DNA from 4 places in the Kitasatospora sp. NPDC090091 genome. Region 1 is predicted to be linked to each of the others. Evidence: riboswitches for the same ligand, from Rfam matches in the RefSeq annotation. Region 1 holds a riboswitch; each other region holds the start of a gene.
What was found. Region 1 has a riboswitch for cobalamin ahead of metE (5-methyltetrahydropteroyltriglutamate--homocysteine S-methyltransferase). Riboswitches for the same ligand answer to the same signal wherever they lie in the genome.
Positions count from the first base shown of each region.

Region 1 (3,322 bases):
TCTCCGAGGGCCAGCAGCTGGCCCTCGTCCTGGCGATCCAACTGGCAGCCGCACCCAGGGTGGTGCTGCTGGACGAACCCACCCGCGGGCTGGACTACCAGGCCAAGGAAGCGCTCACCGGCATCGTCGACGCCCTCGCCGCCGAGGGCCGGACCGTCGTGGTCTCCACCCACGACGTCGAGTTCGTCGCCTCCGCCGCCGACCGGGTCGTCGTCATGGCCGAGGGCGAGATCGTCGCCGACGGCCCGACCTCCGAGGTCATCGTGGCCTCACCGACCTTCGCCCCGCAGACCGCCAAGATCCTCGCTCCCCTGCCGTACCTGACCACCAGGCAGGTCGCCGGGGCCCTCGAACCGGCGGAGGCCGCCCGATGACCGCCCTGCGCATCCCCGGCCGGGCCCGCATCGTCATCGCGCTGGCCGCCTTCATCGGCGTCGTCGCCTTCACCTGGCCGTTCGTCGTGGCCCCCGGGAAGTTCGGCTCGAACTACGCACCGCCGCTGATCTTCGGCGCCCTGCTGGTCCTGGTCCTCGCCGTCGTCATCGCGGAGATCGCGGCCGGCGGCATCGACGCCAAGGCTCTCGCCATGCTCGGCGTCCTGTCCGCCGTCAACGCCGGACTCCGCCCGCTCGGCGCCGGGACGGCCGGAGTGGAGACGGTCTTCTTCGTCCTCGTCCTGGCCGGCCGGGTCTTCGGCCTCGGCTTCGGCTTCACCCTCGGCTGCACCTCGCTGTTCGCCTCGGCCCTGCTGACCGGCGGCGTCGGCCCCTGGATGCCGTACCAGATGTTCGGCTGCGCCTTCGTGGGCATGCTAGCCGGACTGCTCCCACCGGCCCGCCGGCGCTGGGAGGTGCCGATGCTGGCCGTGTACGGGGCGTTCTCCGGTTACCTGTTCGGCTTCCTGCTCAACCTGTCCTTCTGGCCGTTCTCGACCGACCCGAACAGCTCCATCGCCTACCTGCCGGGCCTGCCCTTCACCGAACAGTGGCACCGCTACCTGTTGTTCGACCTGGCCACCTCGCTCGGCTGGGACACCGGCCGGGCCGTCACCACCTTCACGGCCGTACTGGTCGTCGGGCCGGCCGTCCTGACGGTCTTCCGCCGGGCCGCCCGGCGCGCCAACTTCGAACCCACGGTGCGCTTCGAGGCCGCGGACGGCTCCGACGTCCCTCCCGCTCCGGGGAACGCCGCGCGGCCGTCCGGTCCTGACGCCGACCCGGTCTCAGCATCCGGACGATTTGAGCGATTCGCTGTTCAGCTTCCGCCGTCCTGCCCCTAAGCTGGCGGTGCAGCTGGTTCGCCCTGTCCGCCAGGCAGGCGCGTCGCAAGAGGGAACCCGGTGGGAATCCGGGACTGCCCCGCAGCGGTGAGTGGGAACGACCGCCGTCATACGCACTGGGCCCGGGAGGGTCTGGGAAGCGACGGCCAGTAGGTGTCCGCCCTGGGACCAGGGCGGCCGTGCCCGCGAGTCCGAAGACCTGCCACTGCCCGTGCGCGACCGTTTCGCGCGCGGCAATCCGGTGACCTCGTGGGCGGGTCGGCGTTCATACCAGGCGGAGCTGCGTCCACGTGCGGGCGTCCGTCCGGTTCGTCACCCCTTCGCGCCTTCGTGCCGTCACCGGGCACCAAGAGGAATCAGGCTCGCGAAGGAGAGTCCCTTGACAGCGCAGTCCGCAGCCGCGGCGACCGTGGCCACCGTGTACGGCTACCCCCGGCAGGGCCGTAACCGGGAACTGAAGAAGGCGATCGAGGGGTACTGGAAGGGCACAGTCACCTCGGAGGCGCTGCTGACCGCCGCTGCCGGCCTGCGCCGGGAGAACTGGGCCCAGCTTGCCGAGTCCGGGGTCCAGGAGGTCCCGACCGGTGACTTCTCGCTCTACGACCACGTGCTGGACACCACCGTGGCCGTCGGCGCGATCCCGGCCCGCCACCGGGAGGCCGTCGAGGCCGACCCTCTGGACGGCTACTTCGCCATGGCGCGCGGCACCCAGGACGTCGCGCCACTGGAGATGACCAAGTGGTTCGACACCAACTACCACTACCTGGTGCCCGAGTTGGGCCCCGACACGGTGTTCGCCGCGAACCCGGCCAAGGCGGCCGCCGAGCTGCGCGAGGCCCTGGTTCTCGGCCACGCCGCCCGCCCGGTGCTGGTCGGCCCGATCACCTACCTGCTGCTCGCCAAGCCGGCGCCCGGCGTCGCGGCCGACTTCCAGCCGATCACCCTGCTGGACCGGCTGCTGCCCGTCTACGCCGAGTTGCTCGCCCACCTGCGGGCGGCGGGCGCCGCATGGGTCCAGCTGGACGAGCCCGCGCTCGTCCAGGACCGCACCCCGGCCGAACTGAACGCCGCCGCCCGCGCCTACCGCGAGCTGGGCGGCCTCACCGCCCGGCCGAAGCTGCTGGTGGCGAGCTACTTCGACCGCCTCGGCGAAGCCCTGCCGGTGCTCGCCAAGGCCCCGGTCGAGGGCCTGGCGCTGGACTTCACCGGCCCGGCCGCCGCCAACCTGGACGATCTCGCCGCAGTCGGGGGCCTGCCGGGCAAGCGCCTGGTCGCCGGGGTCGTCGACGGCCGGAACATCTGGATCAACGACCTCGGGAAGTCGCTGGCCACCCTCGCGACGCTGCTCGGTCTCGCCGACCGGGTCGACGTCGCGCCGTCCTGCTCCCTCCTGCACGTGCCGATCGACGCCGCGGCCGAGCGCGACGTCGACCCGCAGATCGCCCGCTGGCTCGCCTTCGCCAAGCAGAAGGCCGCCGAGGTCGCCCTGCTGGCCCGCGGGCTGCGGGAGGGTACTGGCGCGATCACCGCCGAACTCGCCGCCAACCGCGCCGACCTGGCCTCCCGCGCCACCTCCCCCATCACCCGTGACCCGGCCGTACGGGCCCGTGCGGCCGCCGTGGGCGCCGACGACACCCGCCGCGCCCAGGCCTACCCGCAGCGGGCCGAGGCCCAGCGCGCCCGGCTGGGCCTGCCGCTCCTTCCCACCACCACCATCGGCTCGTTCCCGCAGACCGCCGAACTGCGGCTCGCACGGGCCGACCTGACGGCGGGCCGGATCGACGCGGGGGCGTACCGGGAGCGGATGGAGGCCGAGGTCCGCGAGGTCATCGCCTACCAGGAGAAGGCCGGCCTGGACGTCCTCGTGCACGGCGAGCCCGAGCGCAACGACATGGTCCAGTACTTCGCCGAGCAGCTCACCGGCTACCTGGCCACCCGCCACGGCTGGGTCCAGTCCTACGGCACCAGGTACGTGCGGCCGCCGGTGCTGGCCGGGGACATCTCCCGCCCGCACCCGATGACGGTGGACTGGTTCCGCTACGC
Region 1 is NZ_JBIVDY010000003.1:348,360-351,681, reverse strand. Features, by position in the region: gene ACIPSC_RS07105 (ABC transporter ATP-binding protein) at 1-374, shown strand, start outside; gene ACIPSC_RS07100 (ECF transporter S component) at 371-1,279, shown strand; cobalamin riboswitch at 1,277-1,501, shown strand; gene metE (5-methyltetrahydropteroyltriglutamate--homocysteine S-methyltransferase) at 1,659-3,322, shown strand, end outside.

Region 2 (3,322 bases), on a different contig from region 1:
GAAGGCCCATCACGCCCAGGCCGACCGGCCGCCAGCGGGAGTTCGACGTCCCGGCCTCGACGGTCGGGTAGAAGTTGATGTCCACCACGCGGTCGAGGAAGGTCACGGCGGTGCGCACGGTGGCGTCCAGCCGCTCCCAGTCCATCGCGCCGATCAGGTCGGCGGCGGTGGCGCCGTCGGCCACGTGGGCGCCGAGGTTGACCGAGCCGAGGTTGCAGACGGCGGTCTCGGAGTCGTCCGTGACCTCCAGGATCTCCGTGCAGAGGTTGGAGGAGTGCACGGTGCGGCCGGGCAGCGCGGTCTGGTTGGCGGCGCGGTTGGAGGCGTCCTTGAAGGTCATCCAGCCGTTGCCGGTCTGCGCCAGGGTGCGCATCATCCGGGCGTAGAGGGTCTGCGCGGGGATGGTGCGGACGGCCTTGCCGGCCAGCTCGGCCTTGCGGTAGGCCTCGTCGAAGTCCTCGCCCCAGAGGTCGACCAGCTCCGGCACGTCGGCCGGGGAGAACAGCGACCAGTCCTCGTTCGCGTTGACCCGGCGCATGAACTCGTCCGGGATCCAGTGCGCCAGGTTGAGGTTGTGGGTGCGGCGCGCCTCCTCACCGGTGTTGTCGCGCAGCTCCAGGAACTCCTCGATGTCCGCGTGCCAGGTCTCCAGGTAGACGCAGGCCGCGCCCTTGCGGCGGCCGCCCTGGTTGACGGCGGCGACCGAGGAGTCGAGGGTGCGCAGGAACGGGACGATGCCGTTGGACTTGCCGTTGGTGCCCCGGATCAGGCTGCCGCGCGAGCGGATCCGCGAGTAGGAGAGGCCGATGCCGCCGGCGTGCTTGGAGAGACGGGCGATCTGGGCGTACCGGGAGTAGATCGAGTCCAGGTTGTCGAGCGGCGAGTCCAGCAGGTAGCAGCTCGACATCTGCGGGTGCCGGGTGCCCGAGTTGAAGAGGGTCGGCGAGGAGGTCAGGTACTCCAGCCGGCTCATCAGGCGGTACAGCTCGGCCACCTCGCGCACCGACTGCTCGTTGTCGCCGACCGCCAGGCCACAGGCGACGCGGAGCAGGAAGTGCTGCGGGGTCTCGACGACCTTGCGGGTGATCGGGTGGCGCAGCAGGTAGCGGGACTGCACGGTGCGCAGGCCGAAGTACTCGAAGCGGTCGTCACCCTGCGGGTCGATCATCGCGTCGAGGACGTCGGCGTGCTTGGCGACGAGGGCGGCGGTGGTGTCGCCGATCAGGCCCTCGGCGTGGCCGACCGCGATCGAGGTGGAGAAGGAGACCACGCCCTGGGTCGCGGCCTCGTCGACGATCTCCAGCGCGAGCAGCCGGGCGGCGAGCTTCGAGTACTGCGGGTCCTCGGCGATCATCGACGCTGCGGCGTCCACGGCCAGCCCGCGCAGCTCGGCGAAGTCCGAGCCGGCGTGGCGGCCGCGCAGCGCGGCGGCGGCGACATGGCCGGGGTCCACCTGCGGAAGGTCGACGCTGCGGTCGGTCAGCACCCGGAGCAGAGCGCCGCCCGGGTCGGAGACCGTCGGGTCGGCGGTGGCGGAGCTGGACACCTGGGCGGGCAGGGTGGCTGAGGCAGCGGTGGTCAAGGCGCTCTCTCCTGGCGGCGATCGGCGGCGGTGGATCGAATCACCGGGCCGTTCGGGGCAGGGGAGCACGGCGCGGCAGCCGAACGGCGTCGCGCGACGGTGTCATCCCCGGCCCGCCCGCGAGGCCCGGAAGTACTACTGGTGCTGAAGGCCTCTGCGGGGAGGGCGACCGGCACACCGTCGGCAGGTACTCGGACTCGCGGGCTCGGCTTGAGCCGCCCGCACACCGCTGCGGGGCAGTCCCGGATTCCCACCGGGTTCCCCTGCGTCGACAGCAGGGACGAGCATACATCTAGTGGCGGCTGAGTATGACGGCCCCATATGTAGTGGCGGGCGTGTCGCCGAGCCCGGGCCGCGCGCCCGGGCTCTCAGTACCGGAGGAACACTTTGTACGTGCCGGAATCGCCGGTCGGGGAGCTGAACTGAGCGATCAGGCGGTAGTGCCCGCCGGCCCCGACAGCGTCCGCGACGGCCCGGTTGATGGCGCTCGGCGCGGTGCTGTCGAGGACGACGAGGTTGAACCAGCCGTCCCGGACGGCGGTGACCGTGCCGTCGTCGCCGCGGTGCACCACGCCGGCCCGGTCCTGGTACTCGGTGCCCCGGCGGGCCGAGAACCACTGGTCCGGCTTGCTGACGCTGCCCAGGTAGTACTCGGGCAGTCCCTCGACCTCGGTGAGGTAGCGGCCGCCGTGCGGCTGGGCGTGCAGGCGCAGCACGCTGAGCAGCCGGCCGGAGTCGGGACCGTCCTGGTAGCGCAGGGACGCCTGCTCCAGCCCGAGGGCGAGCAGCACCACCCACACCAGGATGCCCAGCTGGGGGTTGCGGAAGTGCGCGCCGACCAGCCGGGTGATGCCCACGCCGGCCAGCGGTGCGGCGAAGAGCATGCCGAACCCGAGGTGCCGGAACATCACGCCCGGGGTGCCCAGACAGGCGTACAGGACCGGGATCAGCAGCGCCGTTCCGCACAGGGTGGTGCTCAGCGCCGCGCGGCGCAGCCGGGTGGCCGTGATCTCGTCGTCCTCGGGCGACTCGTACATCCGCTCGCGCCGCACGTAGGCGGCCGCCCCGGCGCAGGCCAGCAGCGTGAACAGGCCGCTCCACTGGGCCGCGGAGAGCAGGACCGAGCCGGCCGACCGGGCCTCGTGGCCCTGCGTGGGCGACCAGGCCGCAATGTCGTCCAGCAGGCCGAAGGGCAGCAGCAGCCCGACGGTGCCGACGGCCAGGAGCAGCGCCCGCAGGGCGGCCGGGCCGCGGCCCTTCCGGGCCGAGGCGGAGATCACGGTGAGGGCGAGCAGGGTGGGCAGGGCGACCACGGCGGCGTACTCCGCGGCGACCGCCAGGGCCGCCACCGGCGCGGCCAGCAGCACCAGGGCCACCGGGGCGCGGGCGGTCCGGACGACGATCCAGGCGGTGACCGCGACCAGGGCGATCGCGAGGGCGTCCGGGGCCGCGTAGAAGCCGACCACCACGGTGGACTGCACGACGGCGTACGCGGCGGCGCCGCAGATGGCCACGCGCTCGTTGAAGAGCCGGCGGGTCAGCGAGTAGGCCAGGACGGTGGTGGCCAGGGCCAGGACCAGGCTGACCAGCCGGGCCCCGAAGATCCCGCTCGCGTTGGCGGCGGCGCCGGCCAGCGGCGGGTAGAGCCAGGGCGCGCCGGGGATGCGGTGGACCAGGTCGGTCGTCACCGGGGTGCCGTCGAACAGGTGGTCCAGCTCCTGGCGGCCGACGATCATGGCG
Region 2 is NZ_JBIVDY010000005.1:249,001-252,322, reverse strand. Features, by position in the region: gene ACIPSC_RS10965 (ribonucleoside-diphosphate reductase subunit alpha) at 1-1,546, opposite strand, end outside; cobalamin riboswitch at 1,747-1,887, opposite strand; gene ACIPSC_RS10960 (glycosyltransferase family 39 protein) at 1,951-3,322, opposite strand, start outside.
Region 2: it holds a riboswitch for cobalamin, as region 1 does, so the genes downstream of both, ACIPSC_RS10965 (ribonucleoside-diphosphate reductase subunit alpha) here and metE (5-methyltetrahydropteroyltriglutamate--homocysteine S-methyltransferase) in region 1, are expected to answer to the same signal.

Region 3 (3,322 bases), on a different contig from region 1:
GCCGCGCGAGCAGCTCCCAGAACCGCTCGCCGGCCGGCCGGTCCCGGGTGACGGCGGGCCCGGCCGCCGGGGCCGGCGAGCCCCAGCTGCCGGCGCCCCAGTGCGAGGAGACCTGGTACTCGCTCTGCAGCGCCGTCAGCACGGCGGCGAGGTCCTCCTCGTGCACCGGCACGATCCGGCCGATCGCACGGACGTGCGCCTGCCAGCGCCCGTCCACGCACTGCTTCAGCCGCTGGTCCAGCTCCTCCCGACGGCCCGTCACCGCGACCAGCTCGCGCAGCCGCAGCCCGAGCACCTGGGCGAGCGCGTGGGTCTGCGCCTCGTCGCCGTCCCAGCGGTCGGCCGCCTCGGCCTGCTGGTAGTGCCGCAGCGGGACGCCGATCCGGCGGGCCGCGGCCTCCTGGTTGAGCTCCCGGGCCACCCGGAAGTCCCGCAGCCGGGCCGGGTGGGCGCCCATCAGCTGGGCGGGCGGGCACCAGAGCGCCCGGGCGAGGGCGATGAACTCCTCCTCGGTCGGGCGCAGCCCGCCGCTCTCCCAGCCGAGCACATGGGCGGGCAGCAGCCGGATCCCGTGCGCGGCCATTCCCTCGGCGACCTGCTCGGGGGTCAGGCCGAGGCCGGCGCGGTGCGCACGGGCGGCCGCCGGGGAGAAGGGCACCGGCGGCAGGGCGGGTGGCTGTCTGCGTCGCATGCGCCGACCGTAGGGGTTTGGTCCATCGGCGCCCCAGCCGCCGAACGCACGAAGCGGGCCTGGAGGTACCTCCAGGCGGATGGACGATCCCACAGCCTGTCATGCCCCTGCGGCAGTCATGATCGGAGATAGCGACGTGGTCGGGAACGGTGAAAACGGGGGTGCGGCGGCGTGAGGCCGTGTGACCAACCCCTCCGCGACCTTGGTTGACTCGCGGTTCGGCCGCGTGATGGGATCCTTCAGCCAATACGGAGGCATGCAGAGGAAGCCGGTGCGAGTCCGGCGCGGTCCCGCCACTGTCACCGGGGAGCACGTCCGACAAAGCCCTCCTTGCCCGCCGACGGGCAGGAGCGGCCCACCGGCAGGCCGTCAGAAGCCGCTGGAAGGCGCGGCCGTGCGTTCGACCCGGAAGCCAGGAGACTCTCGCCCCCGGTACGTCGATCCAGGGCGCGGACCCTGAGTGAGGACACGCACGCGATGCAGGCTGCCCAGCCCCACCGAGACCTCCGCTGCCTGCCGTGCGCCCGCTGACCCGCGCCGCCGCCTTCGCCCTGGGCGCCGTCGCCGGCAGCCTCGCCGACGCCCGGTTCGCCGACCCGCGCCGCGGCCACCCGGTGGCGCTCTTCGGCAGCGCGGCCGGCCGCCTGGAACGCCGGATCTGGCGCGACGACCGCGCCGTCGGCGCCGCCTACACCGCACTCTGCGTGGGCACCGTCACGGCCGGCGCGCTGGCCGCCGAGCGCCTGCTGGGCCGGCGCCTGCCCGGGCGGGCCGCGCTGGCCGCCGCCGCCACCTGGACGGTGCTCGGCGGCACCTCGCTCACCCGGGAGGCCCGGACCATCGGCCGCTCGCTCGCCGCGGGCGACCTGACGGCGGCCCGGGCCCGGCTGCCGCACCTGTGCGGGCGCGACCCGAGCGCGCTGGACGAGCAGCAGGTGGCCCGCGCCGTGGTCGAGTCGGTCGCCGAGAACACCGCCGACGCCGTGGTGAACGCGCTGGTCTGGGGCGCCGTCGCGGGCACGCCCGGGCTGCTCGCCTTCCGCGCCGTCAACACCCTGGACGCGATGGTCGGCCACCGCTCGCCGCGGCACACCCGCTTCGGCTGGGCCTCGGCCCGGCTGGACGACGTGGCGGGCTGGCCGGGCGCCCGGCTGACCGCGCTGCTCACGGTGGCCGCCGCGCCCGAACCCCGGACCGCCTGGCGGGTCTGGCGCCGGGACGGCTCCGCGCACCCCAGCCCCAACGCGGGCCAGGCCGAGGCGGCCTTCGCCGGCGCCATCGGCGTCCGCCTGGGAGGCACGCTCCATTACGGCGACCGGGTCGAGCACCGGCCGGTCCTCGGTGCGGAGCTGCGGCCGGTCGGGGTGGACGACATCGAACGGGCCTGTCAGCTCTCCCGGCGGGTGGGCGCGCTGGCCCTGGGTACGACGGTCGCGGGGCACCTGCTGCTCCGGGCGGTCCTGGGCAGGAGGGGAAGGGCATGAGCAACGCGCTGCTGGTCGCCGGGACGACCTCGGACGCGGGCAAGAGCGTGGTCACCGCGGGCATCTGCCGCTGGCTGGCCCGGCAGGGCGTCAGTGTCGCGCCGTTCAAGGCGCAGAACATGTCGCTGAACTCGTTCGTCACCGCCGACGGCGCCGAGATCGGCCGGGCCCAGGCGATGCAGGCGCAGGCGGCCCGGGTCGAGCCCGAGGCGGCGATGAACCCGGTGCTGCTCAAGCCCGGCGCGGACGGCCGCAGCCAGGTGGTGCTGCTGGGCCGGCCGGTCGCCGAGGTCGGCGCGCTGGACTACCGCGAGCGCAAGCCCGTCCTGCTGGAGCGGGCCCTGGAGTGCCTGGCCGACCTGCGCCGCCGCTACGACGTGGTGGTCTGCGAGGGCGCCGGCTCGCCGGCCGAGATCAACCTGCGGGACCGGGACATCGCCAACATGGGCCTGGCCACCGCCGCCGGGCTGCCGGTCGTCGTGGTCGGGGACATCGACCGCGGCGGCGTGTTCGCGGCGATGTACGGGACGCTGGCGCTGCTCTCCGCGGAGGACCAGCGCCACGTGGCCGGCTGGTTCGTCAACAAGTTCCGCGGCGACGCACGGCTGCTCGCCCCCGGGCTGGAGATGCTGCGCGAGCTGACCGGCCGTCCGGTGCTGGGCACCCTGCCGATGCTGTCCGGGCTCTGGCTGGACGCCGAGGACTCGCTCGACCTCACCACCGTGGTGGACCGCACCGAGGGCCGCGGGCCGGTGGGCCGGGACGTGCTCCGGGTGGCCGTGGTGCGCTTCCCCCGGCTCTCCAACTTCACCGACGTGGACGCGCTGGCCCAGGAGCCGGGCGTGCTGGTCCGCTGGGCCACCCGCCCGGAGGAGCTGGCCGACGCCGACCTGGTGGTGCTGCCCGGCACCCGGGCCACCGTCGCCGACCTGGCCTGGCTGCGCGAGCGCGGGCTGGAATCGGCCCTCCGGGCGCGGGCCGCGGCCGGACAGCCGGTGCTCGGCGTCTGCGGCGGCTACCAGATGCTCGCGCGCGAGATCGTGGACGGCGTCGAGTCCCGGGCCGGCGCGGTGGACGGGCTCGGCCTGCTGCCGACGCACGTCCGGTTCGGCGCCGAGAAGGTGCTCGGCCGGCCGGTCGGCGAGGC
Region 3 is NZ_JBIVDY010000010.1:240,075-243,396, reverse strand. Features, by position in the region: gene ACIPSC_RS19630 (XRE family transcriptional regulator) at 1-691, opposite strand, end outside; cobalamin riboswitch at 952-1,114, shown strand; gene ACIPSC_RS19625 (cobalamin biosynthesis protein) at 1,210-2,175, shown strand; gene ACIPSC_RS19620 (cobyric acid synthase) at 2,172-3,322, shown strand, end outside.
Region 3: it holds a riboswitch for cobalamin, as region 1 does, so the genes downstream of both, ACIPSC_RS19625 (cobalamin biosynthesis protein) here and metE (5-methyltetrahydropteroyltriglutamate--homocysteine S-methyltransferase) in region 1, are expected to answer to the same signal.

Region 4 (3,322 bases), on a different contig from region 1:
TCAGGTCCACGGCCGGGACCGGCTACACCTACGTGGCCCGCAAGAGCCGCCGCAACGACCCGGACCGGCTGGTGCTGCGCAAGTACGACCCGGTCGTGCGGCAGCACGTCGACTTCCGCGAGGAGCGCTGACCCCTGAACGCGACGGAGCCACCCCGGCCCCCGGGATGGCTCCGTCGTGGTGTTCGGCTCGTCCGGCTCGTTCGGCTCGTTCAGCGGCTTGATCGGCGCCCGCCGCCTACCGCGCCGCCTCCGGCGCGGTGGGCGCGTCCTCACCCTCGGCCGGCCCGGCGCCCGGCCTCACCGGCTGCGGGCTCCACTTCTGCTCGACCCCGGCGATCCGCCAGTACCCGATCGCCGCCGCCCAGACCACCACGAACAGCCCGACGATCGCGTAGCCGACGTTGTCCAGCGAGATGTCCGCGATCCAGCCGCTCACCGGGTCGGTCAGGTCCAGCTTCTCGTGCAGCACCCCGACCAGCTCGATGGTGCCGATGATGAAGGCGACCGCGATCGACAGGCCCGTGATGGTCAGGTTGTAGTACACCTTGCGCACCGGGTTGGAGAACGCCCACTGGTACGCGAAGTTCATGAACGTCCCGTCCAGGGTGTCGAACAGGCTCATCCCCGCCGCGAAGAGCAGCGGCAGGCAGACGATCGCGTACCAGGGCAGCCCGGAGGCCGCACCCGAGCCGGCCATCACCATCAGGGTCACCTCGGTCGCGGTGTCGAAGCCGAGCCCGAGCACCATGCCGACCGGGAACATCTGGCCCGGCCGGGTGATCGAGCGGGTCGCCCGGTTCAGGATGCGGGCCAGGAAGCCGCGCGAGTTGAGGTGCTCCTCCAGCTCCGCCTCGTCGAACCGCCCGGCCCGCATCGAGCGGAACACCTTGAGGATGCCGAACAGCGCCGCCAGGTTGAGCGCGCCGATGAGGTAGAGGAAGACGCCGGAGGCGGAGGTGCCGACCATCCCCAGCCACTGGTGGGTGGTGGACTCGTCGTCCATCAGCGTGTCGGCCAGCTGCGCGCCGCCCGCCACCATGGCGGCCATCAGGACCACCATCGAGGAGTGGCCGAGGGCGAACCAGAAGCCGACCGAGACCGGCCGCTTGCCGTCCGCCATCAGCTTGCGGGTGGTGTTGTCGATGACCGCGATGTGGTCGGCGTCGAAGGCGTGCCGCATGCCGAGGGTGTAGGCGGTGATGCCGAGGCCCACCCCGAAGACCTGGGTGCCGACCTCGTACTTCTCGGGGGCGACCAGGAAGATGAGCGTTCCGAACGCCACCACGTGCATGGCCAGGATCACCCCCATCAGCCCGGCCGTACGGACGGTGTCCTCGCGGCGCCACCGGAAGGTCGGCAGGGCGGACGGTGCCGCCGGGGCAGCGGCGGTTTCGGGCAGGGTCATCCTGGGATCACGCTCCAGCACCTCGTGGAATGACGTTCGTGAGATGCCGTGGCCGGTCTCCTGGCTGACGGGGCTTCCGTACCCGCCTTCCCAGGCGCGCGAGGCGCCCAGTGGCGTCATGGGTACGGACGATTCCCCCCGATCACAGTGGCGAGGGCCGCTCCGGACTCCGGACCCTGAGGGTCCGTCACCGGTCTTCCCGAACACCACGGCGGGCAACACCGTAGGCGGCCCGTGCACACCCTTGCAAGGCTGCGCACCTGCGCAGGTGTCAAGGATCACAGGGCCCGGGCTGCAAGAATGTCCGAATGCATCTCGTACCGGCCGACCGCGCGGGCCACCGCACCATCGACGGACACCGGGTCTGCGAGGCGATCGCCGCGATCGGCGACACCGGGCACGTCCGGTCCTTGGCCGAGCGGTTCTCGCTGCTCGCCGACCCCGGACGGCTCGCCCTGCTGCTCGCCCTCCACCGCGCCGGCCCGCTCGCCGTCACCGACCTCGCGGTTGCCACCGGCATGCGCGACCCCGCCGTCTCCCAGGCGCTGCGGCTCCTGAGGACGGCCGGCGTCGTCACCGGCGACAAGGACGGACGTGTCGTGCGCTACCGGCTCGTGGACGACGCCCTGCGCCCCCTCCTCAACACCTGCGCCGCCGCCCACCCATCCCCCACCGCCACCGCAGCGGGCTGAGAGTTCCTCGAACACCCTGCCGACCCGGGCCCGGATGCGTACGATCTTCGCGTGCTGATCCGCGCCGGGCGCCGTCCCCGTCCGTGGCCCGCCGACGACCGCTGGGACACCTGGCCGGTCAGGGCACGCGTCCTGGCGGTCTCCCGCACCCTCACCTCCGCCACCCGGGTCCTGGAAGTACTGAGCCTGCTGCGCGGTCGGCACGGCATCAGGTTCTACCTCACCGTCAACCCCGGCTCGGCCTTCGCCGCCGGTCTCGACGACCACCTCCGCGGTCTCCCCGGCTTCACCATCCTGACCTGGCAGGAAGCCACCCGGTACCGGTTCGACCTGGCGGTCGCCTGCGCCGTCCACTCCTCCATGCACCGACTGCACGCCCCGCTCGTCGTCCTGCCGCACGGCGCCGGGTACAACCGGCTGGTCCCGGAGTCCACCGGGGACACCATCAGCGCCGCGGGCCTGTCCCGCAACGAACTCACGCACCGGGGGCGGGTGTTCCCCGCCGTGGTCGGGCTCTCCCACCGGGAGCAGTTCCACCGTCTGGAGCGCTCCTGCCCCGAGGCGCTGCCGCGCGCCCGCGAGGTCGGCGACCTCTCCTACGACCGGATGCTGGTGAGCGCCGGTTCCCGGGACGCCTACCGCGCCGCCCTCGGCGCGGTCGACGGCCGACGCCTCGTCGTCGTCAGCTCCACCTGGAGCGCACACTCCCTGGCCGGCCGGGACCTCGATCTCCCGCTGCGGCTCGTGGGCCGGCTCCCCGCGGACGAGTACACCGTGGCCGCGGTCCTGCACCCCAACATCTGGGCCCGGCACGACCCTCAGAACCTGTTCGACGCCGCCGCCCGGTCCGGCCTGCGGCTGCTACCGCCCCACCAGGGCTGGCAGGCCGCGCTGGTCGCCGCGGACTGCCTGATCGGCGACCACGGCTCGGTCTCCTTCTACGGCGCCGCCCTGGAGCGCCCCACCCTGCTGGCCGCCACCGGAGCCGCCGAACTCGACCCGCACTCCCCCACCCACGCCTTCGGCCGGGCGGCGCCCGCGCTCGACCCGGCCGGCGACCTGCTCGCCCAGATCGAAGCCGCGATCGCCGACCACGACCCGGCCGCGCTGCGCGCCGTCACCGACCTTTCGCTGGGCCGGCGCGGCCGGTCCGCGGCGGTGCTGCGCGGCGTCCTCCACTCCTACCTGCCGGGAATCGACGAACCAGAGGGCGAACCCTGCCT
Region 4 is NZ_JBIVDY010000001.1:435,155-438,476, forward strand. Features, by position in the region: gene rpmG (50S ribosomal protein L33) at 1-131, shown strand, start outside; gene ACIPSC_RS01945 (HoxN/HupN/NixA family nickel/cobalt transporter) at 238-1,407, opposite strand; cobalamin riboswitch at 1,440-1,633, opposite strand; gene ACIPSC_RS01950 (ArsR/SmtB family transcription factor) at 1,716-2,099, shown strand; gene ACIPSC_RS01955 (hypothetical protein) at 2,151-3,322, shown strand, end outside.
Region 4: it holds a riboswitch for cobalamin, as region 1 does, so the genes downstream of both, ACIPSC_RS01945 (HoxN/HupN/NixA family nickel/cobalt transporter) here and metE (5-methyltetrahydropteroyltriglutamate--homocysteine S-methyltransferase) in region 1, are expected to answer to the same signal.